Regions from separate parts of the Enterobacter cloacae complex sp. HYC003_NIDB genome, predicted to be linked through region 3. Evidence: predicted binding sites of a transcription regulator. Region 3 holds the regulator's gene; each other region holds the start of a gene.
The links. The regulator PurR, encoded in region 3, represses purine synthesis genes. The targets are predictions, from matches to a motif close to CANGCAAACGTTTGCNTG.
Positions count from the first base shown of each region.

Region 1 (4,045 bases), 1.6 Mb from region 3:
CGCCATCTGGCTGACCGATAAACACGGCCTGCTCCAGCGTAAGGTTTGCGATAACCCGTCCAACCCGCAGCTTGCACGCTTTAACGATGGCGGTACCGATCATCAGGGACGGTTTTATGCGGGCACGTTCTGGGGGCCGGGAGATTATAACGGCGCCATGCTGATGCGTATCGACAACGACCTGACGCCGCAAGTGATCCAGTGCGATATTCACGGGCATAACGGTTTAGCGTTTAGTCCTGATAAACGGTGGATGTTTACTTCTGATACGCCGAACGGCGTGATCTACCGTACGCCGCTTGATGAGCAGGGAGAACCCGGTAAGCGCGAAGAGTTTCGCCGGTTTAGCGAGGGAGAAGGTATACCCGACGGTGCGGCAATGGATGAGGAAGGCTGCTACTGGAGCGCACTGTTTGACGGCTGGCGTATCGCACGGTTTTCACCGCAAGGCGAACAGCTGGAAGAGTATCGGCTGCCGGTACGCTGCCCGACAATGGTCTGCTTTGGCGGCGACGATATGAAAACGCTGTTTATCACCACCACGCGGGAAAATATGGAGGCGGAGGAGCTGGCGAAATATCCGCTTTCCGGTGCCATCTTCACCCTGCCTGTAAATGTGGCAGGGATGAAGAAAAGCCGCTTTATCGAACGTTAAGCCGGATCGACCGGGACCACGTTTTCGCTCGGATAGCAGCCCAGCACTTTCATGGAGCGTGTGATCTCGCCCAGTTCGCGCAGGGCTTTCTGCATGGACGCAGACTCCAGGTTGGCCTGAACGTCGAGATAAAACATTTCTTCCCACGGGTTGCCATGTATTGGGCGGGATTCCAGCTTCGTCATGATCAGGTTGTGATTACGCAGCACCAGCAGCGCTTCAACCAGCGCACCCGCCTGCTGGCCGGTCGCCATCAGCAGGGTGGTTTTCGCCGGGACCTGGTCCGACACGTTGATGGCCTTGCGGGCCAGAACCACGAAACGGGTGATATTCTGCGTCTGGTTGGCCAGATTGCGTTCCAGCACCTGTAAGCCATACAGCGCGCCGCCCGCTTCGCTACCGAGAGCCGCGACGGCAGAAGAGTTTGCCTGCGCCACTTTTTCCATCGCCGCCGAGGTGCTTTCGGTGTATTCAATTTTCCAGTGCGGATAACGGTTCAGGAACTGGCTGCACTGCTGGAACGGCTGCGGGTGGCTGTACACCGTTTCGATCTGACTCAGATCGGTTGAGCCAGAGACCAGCACACAGTGATCGATAGGGATAGTCAACTCGCCGACTAACGACAGGCTGGTGTGCTGGAGCAGATCGTAAACATCGTTGATGGCGCCGGAACTGGTGTTCTCAATAGGCACCACGGCGTAATCTGCCTGGCCGGTTTCGACCTGGTTGAAGATGTCTGCAAATTTCGCGCAGCCGCTCTCAATAAACTCTTCGAAATGTCGGGCTGCGTACTGGCGAGCCGCCAGGTGAGAATAGGAGCCTTTCGGGCCGAGGAAAGCGATACGAGCAGAGTGCGGGTTGGTTTTGTTCAGATGCTGCTGGAGCAGGGCTTGTTGCGTCAGAACGGAGTCTTCGATGATGAGCTGGAACAGGCGGGTGATGTAGTGCGCATCCAGATGATGCGCTTTGCCGAGTTGAATCAACCGTTCCAGTAAATCACGTTCGCGATCGATATCGCGCACCGGCCGATGGGACTCGAGCTTGGCTTTGCCCACTTCAACGGCGAGCGCGCGGCGTTCTGCCAGCAGGGCCAGTAATTTTTCGTCGAGTGCACTGATTTTTACGCGTAAATCCAGGAGCGGGTTTTCCGGTGTCATAGTGTTGTCTGTCTCATTTTATCGTTATCAATAAAAAAGGCCTCCCGGTGTGGGAGGCCTTGTTGTTCGTCTTCGCATTCTTTATCACACGACGAAACGCCTCCCGGTCAGGGGAAGGTAAAAAAGAATGCGAAGAAAAACGGCGTCTGTTTCATAAAGTCATCCTGAAATTGATAGGGTTAAAGTACCTGCACTGTTTTGATCCTGTCAATAAAAAACGCGCCCGAAGGCGCGTTGTCGGTACACTCAATTTTAGAGGATTACTCTTCTTCAACTTCTTCCGCGAAGCTGGCGTCTTTCACCGAGGTTGCGGCGCGACGTGCTTCACCTTTGTGTTGCACTTTATTGAGCTGCCGTTCCAGCTTGTTGATCAAATCGTTAATTGCGGTGTACATATCCTCGTGTTTTGCGCTGGCGACCAGATGGCCGTTTGGAGTATTGATAGTTGCATCAGCGATGAAACCCTGCGGCTCCTTGGACAGGATGATATGTGGATTAATCAAATGTGTTTGCCATTTATCCAGTTTGGCGAGACGGTCTGCGACGTGCTGGCGGATTGCCGGAGTAATTTCCATTTGTTTACTGGTAATGTTCATTGTCATAAATTTTACCTCTTGTCTTTCCGTCTTGGTGATTCCAGCATACCCGACCTAATGTCAAAATGTGTGATTTAGATCACGTTATTTTGTCGGTTTTTGTCAGGGAATCTTTTTTGTGAGGCAGGGCAGGAAGAGGTGAGATTTACCTTGTCGAAGCCAACAATTGCGGTCATAGTTGAATGGATGTGTTGAAGCTAAACCGCTTCAGCGTAAGTCTGAAAGAATAAAAAAACGGCAGCCCGCGGGCTGCCGTTATGCGTTGTAGCGGTATCAGGTGTTGCTGCTGTTCGCGGCGATGATTTTCGCCACTTTGTCAGCCTGAGCCGTCATCTGCATCTGGCGATACGCATTCTCCATCAGCTTCAGGCCATCACGCGTGGCCTGGGTATCCGGATAATCACGCAGCATGCCTTCTACACGGTTAACCACGGCAACCCATGCGCCACGGCGGGTGTAGTATTCCGCAACGGAGTACTCATACTTCGCCAGACGATCTTTCAGGAATACCAGACGCTTAGTGGCATCGGTAATGTACTGGCTGTTCGGGTAGCTACGCACCAGTTTGGAGAAGTCATTGAAAGCATCACGCGCATGTTGCGGGTCACGGTCGGAACGATCCACCCCGAAGAAGCCCTGCAATGCACTATCATCCAGCGCCATGTTAGTCAGGCCGCGCATGTACATCACGTAATCGATGTTAGGATGGGTAGGGTTCAGACGCATGAAACGATCGATGGTTGCCTGAGCCAGCGGCAGATCGGCATTTTTGTAGTAGGCGTAGATAAGATCTAACTGTACCTGCTGCGAATACGGGCCAAACGGATAGCGATTATCCAACGCTTCCAGTTGCGTTATCGCCTGTTTCCAGTTACCGTCCTGCAACTTTTGTTGTGCAGTCGCATAGATTTCATTCGGCGGATTGTCAGGGACCTGTTCATTCGAACCGGAGCAGCCCACCAAAGCCAGGCTCAACGTGGCCGCTGCCACCAGATATTTCATGCGCGTCATGACGTTTTGACTTTCCTCAAATGTTTGTCCGGGAGAAACTCAGTTCCTGCTCCCGATTAAGACCAGCTACAATAGCACACTATATTAAACGGCAAAGCCGTAAAACCCAACGTTAAACGAAGAAGCAGTTTATGGCACAACGAGTAGAACTCACCGCAACAGTCTCCGAAAATCAGCTCGGTCAACGCTTAGATCAGGCTTTGGCCGAATTGTTCCCTGATTATTCGCGTTCACGCATAAAAGAATGGATCCTTGACCAGCGCGTGCTGGTAAACGGCAAGATCTGGGACAAACCAAAAGAGAAAGTGTTTGGTGGGGAAGCTGTCGCCATCAATGCTGAAATCGAAGAGGAAGTCCGCTTCGAGCCGCAGGATATCCCGCTGGATATCGTCTACGAAGATGACGACATTCTGGTCATCAACAAGCCGCGCGACTTTGTTGTTCACCCGGGCGCGGGCAATCCTGACGGTACGGTACTTAACGCTCTCCTTCATTATTATCCGCCGATTGCCGATGTACCGCGTGCCGGTATCGTTCACCGTCTGGATAAAGACACCACGGGTCTGATGGTGGTGGCGAAGACGGTTCCCGCCCAGACTCGCCTGGTGGAATCGTTGCAACTGCGC
Region 1 covers NZ_CP114220.1:1,254,778-1,258,822, forward strand. Annotated here, with positions in the region: gene O1722_RS06020 (SMP-30/gluconolactonase/LRE family protein) at 1-655, shown strand, start outside; gene pheA (bifunctional chorismate mutase/prephenate dehydratase) at 652-1,812, opposite strand; Phe leader region at 1,843-1,968, opposite strand; gene pheL (pheA operon leader peptide PheL) at 1,920-1,967, opposite strand; gene raiA (ribosome-associated translation inhibitor RaiA) at 2,073-2,414, opposite strand; gene bamD (outer membrane protein assembly factor BamD) at 2,682-3,419, opposite strand; gene rluD (23S rRNA pseudouridine(1911/1915/1917) synthase RluD) at 3,551-4,045, shown strand, end outside.
Region 1: the regulator PurR is predicted to act here: its motif matches at 2,512-2,529, upstream of raiA (ribosome-associated translation inhibitor RaiA).

Region 2 (4,045 bases), 1.5 Mb from region 3:
CGCCAGCTCTTTCACTTCCGCTTCTTTAAAGCCACGGCGAGTTACGGCCGGAGAACCGATACGGATACCGGAGGTCACGAACGGGCTCTTCGGATCGTTTGGCACGCTGTTTTTGTTCACGGTGATGTTGGCGCGGCCGAGGGCAGCGTCAGCTTCTTTACCGGTCAGGTTCTTATCAACCAGGTCCAGCAGGAACAGGTGGTTTTCAGTCCCGCCAGACACCACTTTGTAGCCACGGTTCAGGAACACTTCCACCATCGCTTTGGCGTTTTTAGCAACCTGCTGCTGGTAAACCTTGAACTCTGGCTCCATCGCTTCTTTCAGCGCGACGGCTTTCGCGGCGATAACGTGCATCAGCGGGCCGCCCTGGGCGCTTGGGAACACGGCGGAGTTCAGTTTTTTATACAGCTCTTCGTCACCGCCTTTCGCCAGGATCAGGCCACCGCGTGGACCTGCCAGGGTTTTGTGGGTGGTGGTGGTCACAACGTGCGCATGTGGAACCGGGTTCGGGTAAACGCCTGCCGCAATCAGACCGGCAACGTGCGCCATGTCGACGAACAGGTACGCGCCGATGCTGTCAGCGATTTCACGCATTTTTGCCCAGTCAACGATGCCGGAGTAAGCAGAGAAGCCACCGATGATCATCTTCGGCTTGTGCTCTTTGGCCTGCTTCGCCATGTCTTCGTAGTCAATTTTACCGGACTCATCAATACCGTAAGGGATGATATTGTACAGTTTGCCAGAGAAGTTAACCGGGGAGCCGTGAGTCAGGTGGCCGCCCTGCGCCAGGTTCATACCCAGAACGGTATCGCCCGGCTGCAACAGCGCGGTGTAAACAGCGAAGTTAGCCTGAGAGCCAGAGTGCGGCTGGACGTTCGCGTAGTCAGCGCCAAAGAGTTCTTTCGCACGGTCAATCGCCAGCTGCTCAACGATATCAACGTATTCGCAACCGCCGTAGTAGCGCTTGCCCGGATAACCTTCAGCATATTTGTTGGTCAGCTGAGAACCCTGCGCCTGCATCACGCGCGGGCTGGTGTAGTTTTCGGAGGCGATCAGTTCGATGTGCTCTTCCTGACGTACTTTTTCCTGCTCCATAGCCTGCCACAGTTCGGCATCATAATCGGCAATGTTCATTTCACGCTTTAACATCCGCATCTCCTGACTCAGCTAACAAGTAAATTTTTGGCCTGAAAAGGCAGTCCTGTTGGACGACGGGCAACAGTATAACTGAATAGTTCTGCGATAACAGGTCTTGACAAACGATTTTACGCAAACGTTTACCTCCACGCCACGCAAGGGTTTGAGCAATAAAGCTCTCGCCATTTTCAACGGATTTCTTTTCAGCTTTGTGATGCATATTTTTCACGATGCAAAGAACCATTTACATTGCAGGGGTATTTTTATAAGATGCATATAAAATACATCATTAAAGTAACATCAGAAGGAAGCTGCTATGCTCGACGCCCAAACCATCGCTACCGTGAAAGCCACAATCCCCCTGCTGGTTGAAACGGGTCCTAAACTGACCGCCCATTTCTACGATCGCATGTTCGCGCATAACCCGGAGCTCAAAGAGATTTTCAACATGAGCAACCAGCGTAACGGCGATCAGCGCGAAGCGCTGTTTAACGCTATTGCCGCCTATGCCAGCAACATCGAAAACCTGCCGGCTCTGCTGCCTGCGGTGGAAAAAATCGCCCAGAAGCACACCAGCTTCCAGATCAAACCTGAGCAGTACAACATCGTCGGCAGTCACCTGCTGGCAACCCTGGACGAAATGTTCAGCCCGGGCCAGGAAGTACTGGATGCCTGGGGTAAGGCCTATGGCGTACTGGCAAACGTATTCATCAACCGTGAAGCGCAGATCTACAGCGAAAACGCCAGCAAGAATGGCGGCTGGGAAGGCACGCGCGCCTTCCGCATCGTTGAGAAAACCCCGCGCAGCGCACTGATCACCAGCTTTGAGTTTGAGCCAGTGGACGGTCAGCCGGTTGCCGATTACCAGCCGGGCCAGTATCTGGGCGTCTGGCTGAAGCCTGAAGGCTTCCCGCACCAGGAGATTCGCCAGTACTCCCTGACCCGCAAGCCAGACGGCAAAGGCTATCGCATTGCGGTTAAACGTGAGGAAGGCGGTCAGGTATCCAACTGGCTGCATAACGAAGCCAGCGTGGGCGACGTGGTCCATCTGGCGGCACCGGCGGGCGATTTCTTTATGGCCGTTGAAACGAATACCCCGGTGACGCTGATCTCCGCAGGCGTAGGTCAGACGCCAATGCTGGCGATGCTGGATACGCTGGCGAAAGCAAACCACAGCGCGCAGGTTAACTGGTTCCACGCGGCGGAGAACGGTGATGTGCACGCCTTTGCGGATGAAGTCAAAGCGCTCGGAGCGACCCTGCCGCGTTTCACCGCGCATACCTGGTATCGCCTGCCGACGGAGGCAGACCGCGCAGCGGCTCGTTTCGACAGCGAAGGCCTGATGAATTTAGGGCAGCATGAAGGGGCGTTCAGCGCACCGGGGATGCAGTTCTACGTTTGTGGGCCAGTAGCGTTTATGCAGTATGCCGCGAAGCAGCTGGTAGACCTGGGCGTGAATAAAGACAACATTCATTACGAATGTTTCGGCCCGCATAAAGTGCTGTAATCGCCCGGCGGCGCTGCGCTTGCACGGGCCTACGAAGGGTTTTTTAGGCCGGGTACGCGCAGCGCCACCCGGCAAGAATGTTAAATCGCCGCGTCGTCTTCTTCGCCGGTACGGATACGGATCACGCGCGCCACGTCAAAGACGAAGATTTTCCCGTCGCCAATTTTACCGGTCTGCGCCGTGCGGATGATGGTATCCACACAGGTATCGACGATATCATCGCTCACCACAATCTCGATTTTCACTTTCGGCAGAAAGTCCACCATGTACTCTGCGCCACGGTATAGCTCGGTGTGGCCCTTCTGACGACCAAAACCTTTCACTTCAGTTACGGTCATCCCGGTGATGCCTACTTCTGCCAGCGCTTCACGTACATCATCCAGTTTGAAAGGTTTAATAATCGCATCAATCTTTTTCATGGTGGGTCCTTAAACTCTTGCCAGTAAGCAGCCTCGTAATCGGTTGCTCACAGTATCATATTCAGGCGAATTTTGCGGTATTACTCTTTAAAATCGTTCGCTTCCAGCTCGTGGCGTGAGAGCAATTTATAAAACTCGGTACGGTTACGCCCGGCCATGCGCGCCGCGTGGGTCACGTTGCCTTTGGTGATTTGCAGCAGCTTACGCAGATAGTTCAGCTCGAACTGGTTTCGCGCTTCCGCAAACGTCGGTAAGGCCGTGTTTTCCCCCTCGAGCGCCTGCTCCACCAGCGCATCGCTGATCACCGGCGATGACGTCAGCGCCACGCACTGCTCAATCACGTTCACCAGCTGGCGTACGTTGCCCGGCCAGCTTGCGGTCATCAGGCGTTTCATCGCATCGGTGGAGAACGCGCGCACGAATGGTTTGTGGCGGTCAGCGGCCTGGCGCAAAAGGTGATTTGCCAGCAGCGGGATATCTTCCGCACGCTCGGCCAGCGCCGGGATTTTCAGGTTGACGACATTCAGTCGATAGTAAAGATCTTCACGGAACTCGTTGCGCGCCATCACCTTGGGTAAATCGCGATGGGTAGCGGAAATAATACGCACGTTGATATCGATATCGCGGTTGCTGCCAAGCGGACGCACTTTTCGCTCCTGCAACACGCGCAGCAGTTTGACCTGCAACGGCGCGGGCATATCGCCAATTTCATCAAGAAACAGCGTGCCCCCCTCAGCCGCCTGGAACAGCCCTTCACGGCTGCTCACCGCGCCGGTAAAGGCGCCGCGGGCATGGCCGAAGAGCTCAGACTCAAGCAGCTGTTCCGGCAGCGCGCCACAGTTGATGGCAATAAAGGCATTTTTACTGCGCGGGCTGGCGTTGTGGATCGCCTGGGCCAGGATCTCTTTCCCGGTCCCGCTCTGGCCGTTGATCAGCACGCTAACGTCGGATTGCGCCACCATCCGCGCCTGTTCCAGCAGGC
Region 2 covers NZ_CP114220.1:1,305,897-1,309,941, reverse strand. Annotated here, with positions in the region: gene glyA (serine hydroxymethyltransferase) at 1-1,149, opposite strand, end outside; gene hmpA (NO-inducible flavohemoprotein) at 1,454-2,644, shown strand; gene glnB (nitrogen regulatory protein P-II) at 2,725-3,063, opposite strand; gene glrR (two-component system response regulator GlrR) at 3,144-4,045, opposite strand, start outside.
Region 2: the regulator PurR is predicted to act here: its motif matches at 1,267-1,284, upstream of glyA (serine hydroxymethyltransferase).

Region 3 (4,045 bases):
GTGCGCCAGCTGGAAGCGTGGCTGGCGGTCCCGCTGTTCGAGCGGCGCCATCGCGACGTGGAGCTCACGCCTGCCGGAGCGTGGTTTTTGAAGGAAGGGCGGTCTGTTATCAAAAAAATGCAGATCACCCGTGAGCAGTGCCAGCAGATCGCCAACGGCTGGCGCGGGCATCTCGCTATCGCGGTGGATAACATCGTTAAGCCGGAGCGGACCCGGCAGATGATCGTCGATTTCTATCGTCATTTTTCCGACGTCGAACTGCGTGTTTCGCAGGAAGTGTTCAACGGCGTCTGGGATGCGCTGGCGGACGGCAGGGCGGAGATGGCGATTGGTGCAACCCAGGCGATCCCGGTTGGGGGGCGCTACGCGTTTCGCGACATGGGCATGCTGAGCTGGACCTGCGTGGTCGCGCGCGATCACCCGCTGGCGGCGCAGGAAGGTCCGCTGAGCGATGACACCTTACGCAACTGGCCCTCGCTGGTGCTGGAAGATACCTCCCGCTCGCTGCCCAAGCGCATTACCTGGCTGCTGGATAATCAGCGCCGCGTGGTCGCGCCGGACTGGGAGTCGTCGGCCACCTGTCTGAGCGCGGGGCTGTGCGTTGGCATGGTGCCGGTGCATTTTGCGCGCCCGCGCATCGATGCGGGAGAGTGGGTGGCCTTGACGCTGGAAAACCCCTTCCCGGATGCCGCGTGCTGTCTGACGTGGCAGCAAAACGACGTCTCGCCCGCCATGGACTGGCTGCTGGATTATCTGGGCGACAGCGAAACGCTGAACCGGGAGTGGTTGCGGGAACCAGCATAGCTGGTCCCGTAAAGTGATTAACGACGGTAGTCGCGGAACGGACCGTCCGCAACGGAACGGCGTTCAATCAGGCGCGGGTGAACTTCAATGGACTGGGACTGTTCACGCTTGTTGACGATCCTGTCCAGCAGCATGTTGAAGGCCGTTTCACCCAGCGAATCTTTCGGCTGGTGAATGGTGGTCAGCGCCGGGGTAAAGAAGCGGGCGTTGCGCACGTTGTCATAGCCGATCACCGAGATATCCTGCGGGACGCGCAGGCCGAGTTCATCCGCCGCGCAGAGCGCGCCCATCGCCATGATGTCGCCGCCGCAGAACACCGCGGTAGGGCGATGCGGCTGGGAGACGATCTGCTGCATGGCGCGATAGCCCGACTCCGGCTCGAAGTCGCCCTGAACAATCCAGTTTTCCGGCACGGTGATCAGCGCCTCTTCCATCGCTTTCATGAAACCGGCCAGACGGCCAGCTCCGGTGTTACGCTCCAGCGGACCCGGGATCACGCCAATTTCACGATGACCGCGTTCTACCAGATAACGCCCCGCCATGTAGCCGCCTTCAAAGGCGTTATCAATTACGGAGTCGGTGAAGTCTGCGCGCGCTTCGCCCCAGTCCATGACCACCATCGGAATGTGGCGATACTCTTCCAGCATGGAAAGGACCGACTCAGGGTATTCAGAACACATTACCAGCAGGCCGTCGACGCGCTTTTGCGCCATCATTGACAGGTAAGCGCGCTGTTTTTCAATGTTGTTCCACGCGTTGCCCAGAATCAGGGTATAGCCTTTCTGGAAGCAGTTTTTTTCAACGGCTTCGATGATTTCAGCAAAGTAGGCCGCTTCACTGCTGGTGGCCAGCAGGCCAATCGATTTGGTGTGATTAACCTTCAGGCTGCGGGCGACGGCACTTGGCGAGTAGTGCAGTTCTTTGATTGCCGCCCAGACGGCATTACGCGTCTCTTCAGCGACGAAACGCGTTTTGTTAATAACATGTGATACGGTTGTGGTGGAAACGTTTGCGCGTTTTGCTACGTCTTTAATTGTTGCCATTAAATGTCACTCCAGACCATATCCTAAGCTCCTGAAAAAATTGAAGGTAAACGTTTGCCTTCTCTCACCCTTATCACGCAAACATGAGTTGCGACACGCCGGGAAAACGACACAGGACGTCAGGAGGGGGTCAGTGGCCGGTACGCTAATAAATTTAGCGTGGAATTTTGTCCTATCTTGATGAAAAGGGGAAGAGGTAAAGTGGATATCCGCTTAAATCCTGGAAGATTTTTGACCTGAACTGTGTAAAAATGAGCAAGCTCACTTTTCGTAGGGTGAATAAAAGGAGAAAAATTGATGAGTACCGATCTGAAGTTTTCGCTGTTTACCACCATTGTTGTTCTTGCCCTGATTGTTGCGGGTGGTTTAACCGCTGCGCTGCACTGATTCAGGAGGGGGGAGAACCTTCTCCCTCTCTTGCCGCTATTGTTACCTCTCCGGCAAAAATCTTTTGCCAAAATGTTAACTTCTCATTTTTTGTGATTGATGTCATGCTTTTGACTTCTTAGTTCTGTGCCGGGTTATGGCACGGTATCCGGAGTCTCTTCATGAAAATCAATTTTCCCCTGCTGGCCCTGGCGATTGGCGCCTTTGGGATTGGCACCACTGAATTCTCCCCTATGGGGTTATTGCCTGTTATCGCCCGGGGTGTGGACGTCTCAATTCCTGCGGCCGGTATGTTAATTAGCGCCTACGCGATTGGCGTGATGGTGGGCGCGCCGCTGATGACGCTGCTGCTTTCCCACCGCGCTCGCCGCAATGCGCTGATTTTCCTGATGGCGATTTTCACTCTCGGAAATGTGCTTTCCGCAATTTCGCCCGATTACACCACTCTGATGCTTTCGCGCATTCTGACCAGCCTCAACCATGGCGCCTTCTTCGGACTGGGCTCGGTTGTTGCCGCCAGCGTGGTGCCAAAACATAAGCAGGCCAGCGCGGTAGCCACTATGTTCATGGGCCTCACCATCGCTAATATCGGCGGCGTTCCCGCTGCCACCTGGCTGGGAGAAGCCATCGGCTGGCGTATGTCTTTCCTCGCAACCGCCGGACTGGGCGTGGTCGCGATGGTTGCGCTGTTCTTCTCACTGCCGAAAGGAAGTGCGGGAGAACGTCCGGAAGTACGTAAAGAGCTGGCGGTGCTGATGCGTCCTCAGGTGTTGTCCGCGCTGCTTACCACGGTACTGGGGGCCGGGGCGATGTTTACGCTCTACACCTATATCTCCCCGGTGCTGCACGACATTACCCACGCAACGCCACTCTTTGTTACCGCGATGCTGGTGCTAATTGGTGTCGGGTTCTCGATTGGCAACTATCTCGGCGGGAAATTTGCCGACCGCTCCGTCAGTGGAACACTGAAAGGTTTTTTAACGCTGCTGATTGTCATCATGGTGGCGATTCCGTGGCTGGCGCGTAACGAAGTGGGTGCCGCGATTGCCATGGTGGTTTGGGGCGCCGCAACCTTTGCCGTGGTGCCACCGTTGCAGATGCGCGTAATGCGCGTTGCGCACGAAGCGCCGGGGCTCTCTTCGTCGGTGAATATCGGTGCGTTTAACCTGGGCAATGCGCTGGGTGCCGCAGCGGGCGGGGCGGTGATCTCAGGTGGTTTGGGTTACAGCTTTGTGCCGGTGATGGGGGCGATCATTGCTGCACTCGGCCTGCTGCTGGTGATGATGTCTGGTCGTAAACAGCCTGAAGCGGTGTGTACGGCGGAATAAACAAAAACGCAGAAGGGCTGCCCCTTCTGCGTGTCTCTTACGCGGCGAAGTTCTTCGCAACAAATTCCCAGTTAACCAGTGCCCAGAAGTGTTCCAGGTAGTTCGGGCGCGCATTACGGTAATCAATGTAATAGGCGTGTTCCCATACGTCCACGGTCATCAGCGGCGTGGCGCTGGTGGTAAGAGGGGTACCCGCATTAGAAGTGGAAACGATAGCCAGTTTGCCATCAGCCTCTTTTACCAGCCAGGTCCAGCCGGAGCCAAAGTTTTTAACGGCTGCGTCAGTAAACTTCGCTTTAAAATCCGCGAAACTGCCGAACGCGGCGTTAATCGCTACCGCCAGCTCACCGGTAGGTTCTCCGCCTGCGTTTGGGGCCAGGCAGTGCCAGTAGAAGGTGTGGTTCCACACCTGTGCGGCGTTGTTGAATACGCCGCCGTCTGAACTGCGCACGATCTCTTCCAGCGTTTTGCCTTCAAAATCGG
Region 3 covers NZ_CP114220.1:2,818,287-2,822,331, reverse strand. Annotated here, with positions in the region: gene punR (DNA-binding transcriptional activator PunR) at 1-804, shown strand, start outside; gene purR (HTH-type transcriptional repressor PurR) at 822-1,847, opposite strand; gene cydH (cytochrome bd-I oxidase subunit CydH) at 2,145-2,234, shown strand; gene O1722_RS13410 (MFS transporter) at 2,396-3,562, shown strand; gene sodB (superoxide dismutase [Fe]) at 3,600-4,045, opposite strand, start outside.

Region 4 (4,045 bases), 1.9 Mb from region 3:
GCCGTCAGCAGCACCAGTGCCATAAAATCAGCGGCGACGCTAATAATAACCCTACGGGATTTTAGCTCGGCGATCAGTGCGCCGTAGTCGTGTACTTCGCCGGTGGTGCCCACCTGCTGCAACAGCACGCCGAAGACGTCCTGGTGATCCAGCACTTTTTCAGCGTCGTCGACAATCACCTCAAAGCCGAAGGTTTCCGCACGGGTGCGCACCACGTCCAGCGTCTGGGGATGCACGTCCGCCGCGACGAAGAAGCGGTTGGCGTTTTTCAGCTTGCTCACGCGCTTCGCCATCGCCATCGCTTCGGCGGCGGCGGTGGCTTCGTCCAGCAGCGAGGCAGAGGCGATATCCATACCGGTCAGATCCAGCGTCACCTGCTGGAAGTTCAGCAGCGCTTCCAGACGGCCCTGGGAGACTTCTGGCTGATACGGGGTATAAGCGGTATACCAGCCCGGGTTTTCCAGCATATTACGCAGGATCACCGGCGGTAACTGCACGTTGGTGTAGCCCATGCCGATATAAGACTTATAGCGCTTGTTAAGGCCGGCGATGGCCTTCAGCTCCGCCAGCGAGGCGAACTCCGTCGTGGACTCGCCTACCTGCGGCGGCGTAGCAAGCTGGATGTCTTTTGGCACGATCTGGCCGATCAGTGCGTTTAATGAATCCGCGCCAACTGTCTTCAGCATCTCCTGCTGTTGCTGAGCATCCGGCCCAATGTGACGTTCAATGAAGGCGCCACGGTTTTCAAGCTGGCTTAAAGTCTGTGTCATGAGCGATGGTTCCTGAAACGTGCAGTGAATTTAAGTTCCCTCTCCCTTTGGGAGAGGGTTAGGGTGAGGGGAAGATTGGCACCCTCACCCCTGCCCTCTCCCAAAGGGAGAGGGGAATTACTGATTACTCGTCTTCTAACAGTGCTTCGTACGCGGTCGCATCCAGCAGCGCGGCAACCTGCGCTTCGTCGCTGGCTTTGATCTTGAAGATCCAGCCGCCTTCATACGGTTCGCTGTTGACCAGCTCCGGGGAGTCGCTCAGCGCGTCGTTCACGGCAACAATTTCACCGCTCACCGGGGCGTAGATGTCAGAGGCCGCTTTAACGGATTCCGCCACCGCACAGTCGTCGCCTGCGCTCACGGTTGCGCCCACTTCCGGCAGGTCAACAAACACCATGTCGCCCAGCAGCTCCTGCGCGTGCTCGGTGATCCCAACGGTGTAAGTGCCGTCCGCCTCTTTGCGCAGCCACTCGTGTTCTTTGCTGTATTTCAGTTCTGCTGGCACATTGCTCATTGAAGTTCTCCTGATAAAAATAGTTAGGCGACCGGCTTACCGGCGCGAACAAAAATCGGTTTGGTCACGTTGACCGGCATTTCGCGGTTGCGGATCTGCACCACCGCCGTTTCGCCAATCCCCGCCGGCACGCGTGCCAGGGCAATACTGTAGCCGAGCGTCGGGGAGAACGTTCCGCTGGTGATCACGCCTTCGCGATGATTGCCATCGGCATCGGTGAAACGCACCGGCAGCTCGCCGCGCAGCACGCCTTTTTCTTTCATCACCAGGCCAACCAGCTGTTCAGTGCCCTTCTCGCGCTGCATCTCCAGCGCTTCACGGCCAATAAAATCACGGTCGGCCGGTTCCCATGCGATGGTCCAGCCCATGTTGGCGGCCAGCGGAGAGACGCCTTCGTCCATCTCCTGACCGTAGAGGTTCATCCCCGCTTCCAGACGCAGCGTATCGCGCGCGCCCAGGCCCGCAGGCTTCACGCCCGCCTCCACCAGCGCACGCCAGAAATCAGCGGCCTTCTCGTTCGGCATGGCAATTTCGTAGCCCGCTTCACCGGTGTAGCCGGTGGTGGCGATAAACAGATCCCCCGCCTGCACGCCGAAGAACGGCTTCATGCCTTCGGTGGCTTTGCGCTGCTCGTCGCTGAACAGAGACGCGGCTTTTGCCTGGGCGTTTGGCCCCTGCACCGCAATCAGCGACAGATCGTCACGGACGGTGATGTCAATGGCGTAAGGTTCAGCGTGTTGGGAAATCCAGGAGAGGTCTTTTTCGCGGGTGGCGGAGTTTACAACGAGGCGGAAGAAATCTTCGGTGAAGTAGTAGACGATGAGGTCGTCAATCACGCCGCCAGAGGCATTGAGCATGCCGGTATAGAGCGCTTTGCCCGGCGTTTTCAGTTTGGCGACGTCGTTTGCCAGCAGATAACGCAAAAACTCCCGGGTGCGGCTACCGCGCAGGTCGACAATCGTCATATGAGACACGTCGAACATACCGGCATCGGTGCGCACCGCGTGGTGCTCATCAATCTGCGAGCCGTAGTGCAGCGGCATCATCCAGCCGTGGAAGTCCACCATGCGAGCACCGCACAACACGTGCTGTTCGTACAAAGGAGTCTGTTGAGCCATCTTTTCCTCGTTGAAAAATTCACCGTGAAACCCGGTGTCGGCCTCGCGATCGGGGGCCGACGCAAACGTTCTCTTTTACCTGAACTTACCACCGAAACCGGCGGTTAACCATAAGGTAAAACGGGTCATCACATTAGCTTATGACCAAAAATCGCTGAAAAGCCTACAGAGTTATTCACTGGGAAAATGCGATTAAACCCGCATAAAATTAACAATGATCTAACAGAATTTAGCAGATGGTGATATTTCGTGCGGAAAAACGGGCCGAATTTCCGTAACATAAAAATAGTAAGATTAGATTTTCTAATGCGAAAAATGACGTGAAATTAGATTATTTCAAACGAGGAAATTTCCCCGGCGCGGAGGCCGGGAAAATAAAGTGTGACGGGGATCGAGATTAACGTAACCAGTCGGGAAGATCGTTGAGGCCCATTGCCTGACGAAGAAGCTGCGGTTTTACGCCGGGAAGAGTGTCGGCCAGCTTGAGGCCAATATCGCGCAGCAGTTTTTTCGCCGGATTCGCTCCGGCAAACAGCTCGCGGAAACCCTGCATCCCCGCCAGCATCATCGCCGCACTGTGTTTGCGGCTGCGCTCGTAGCGACGCAGATACAGATGCTGACCAATATCTTTACCTTCCCGATGCAGGCGACGCAGCTCTTCAACCAGCTCAGCCGCGTCCATAAAGCCGAGGTTCACCCCCTGCCCGGCCAGCGGATGAATGGTATGCGCCGCATCCCCCACCAGCGCCAGACGGTGCGCGGCAAACTGACGCGCGTAGCGACCGGTTAACGGAAACGTCTGGCGTTCGCTTTCAAGCATGCACAGGCCCAGACGGTTATCAAACGCCACGCATAGCGCCTGACTGAAGGCATCCGGCGTCGCCTCCTGCATCTGCTGCGCTTTCTCCGGCTCTAAAGACCAGACGATGGAGCAGAGATGCGGATCGGCAAGCGGCAGGAAGGCCAGAATGCCGTCATTATGGAAAATCTGGCGCGCCACGCCGCCGTGCGGCTCTTCGGTGCGGATTGTGGCCACCAACGCGTGATGGCGGTAATCCCAGAAGGTCAGCGGAATATCCGCTTTGTTACGCAGCCAGGAATTGGCGCCGTCGGCACCCACCACCAGACGCGCGGTCAGCATGTCGCCACTTTCAAGAGTGATAAACGCGTCGTTTTCGCCCCACGCCACCTGCTGAAGTTTCGCCGGTGCGATCAGCGTGACGTCGCTGCACTGCTGCGCTTTCTGCCACAGCGCGTGGTGGATCACCGCGTTTTCAACGATGTGTCCAAGGTGGCTGTAGCCCATGCTTTCATCGTCAAACGCGATACGGCCGAAGCTGTCTTTATCCCACACTTCCATGCCATGGTAACAGCTGGCACGCAGCGCCACGATTTCAGACCAGACGCCAAGGTGCGTCAGTAGCTTTTCGCTGGCGGCATTGATCGCCGAGACGCGCAGCTCCGGCGGTGCATCCTGCGCCACAGGCTGCGGCGCTTTTTGCTCAAGCACGGCCACGCGCAGGCCGCTGCCCTGTAAACCACAGGCCAGCGCCAGTCCTACCATTCCGCCACCCACAATGGCGACATCAACATTTTGCACGGTCAATACTCCTTAACGCGCGACCCAACCCAGGGTCCGCTGC
Region 4 covers NZ_CP114220.1:904,426-908,470, reverse strand. Annotated here, with positions in the region: gene gcvP (aminomethyl-transferring glycine dehydrogenase) at 1-770, opposite strand, end outside; gene gcvH (glycine cleavage system protein GcvH) at 895-1,284, opposite strand; gene gcvT (glycine cleavage system aminomethyltransferase GcvT) at 1,308-2,402, opposite strand; gene ubiI (FAD-dependent 2-octaprenylphenol hydroxylase) at 2,800-4,002, opposite strand; gene ubiH (2-octaprenyl-6-methoxyphenyl hydroxylase) at 4,015-4,045, opposite strand, start outside.
Region 4: the regulator PurR is predicted to act here: its motif matches at 2,461-2,478, upstream of gcvT (glycine cleavage system aminomethyltransferase GcvT).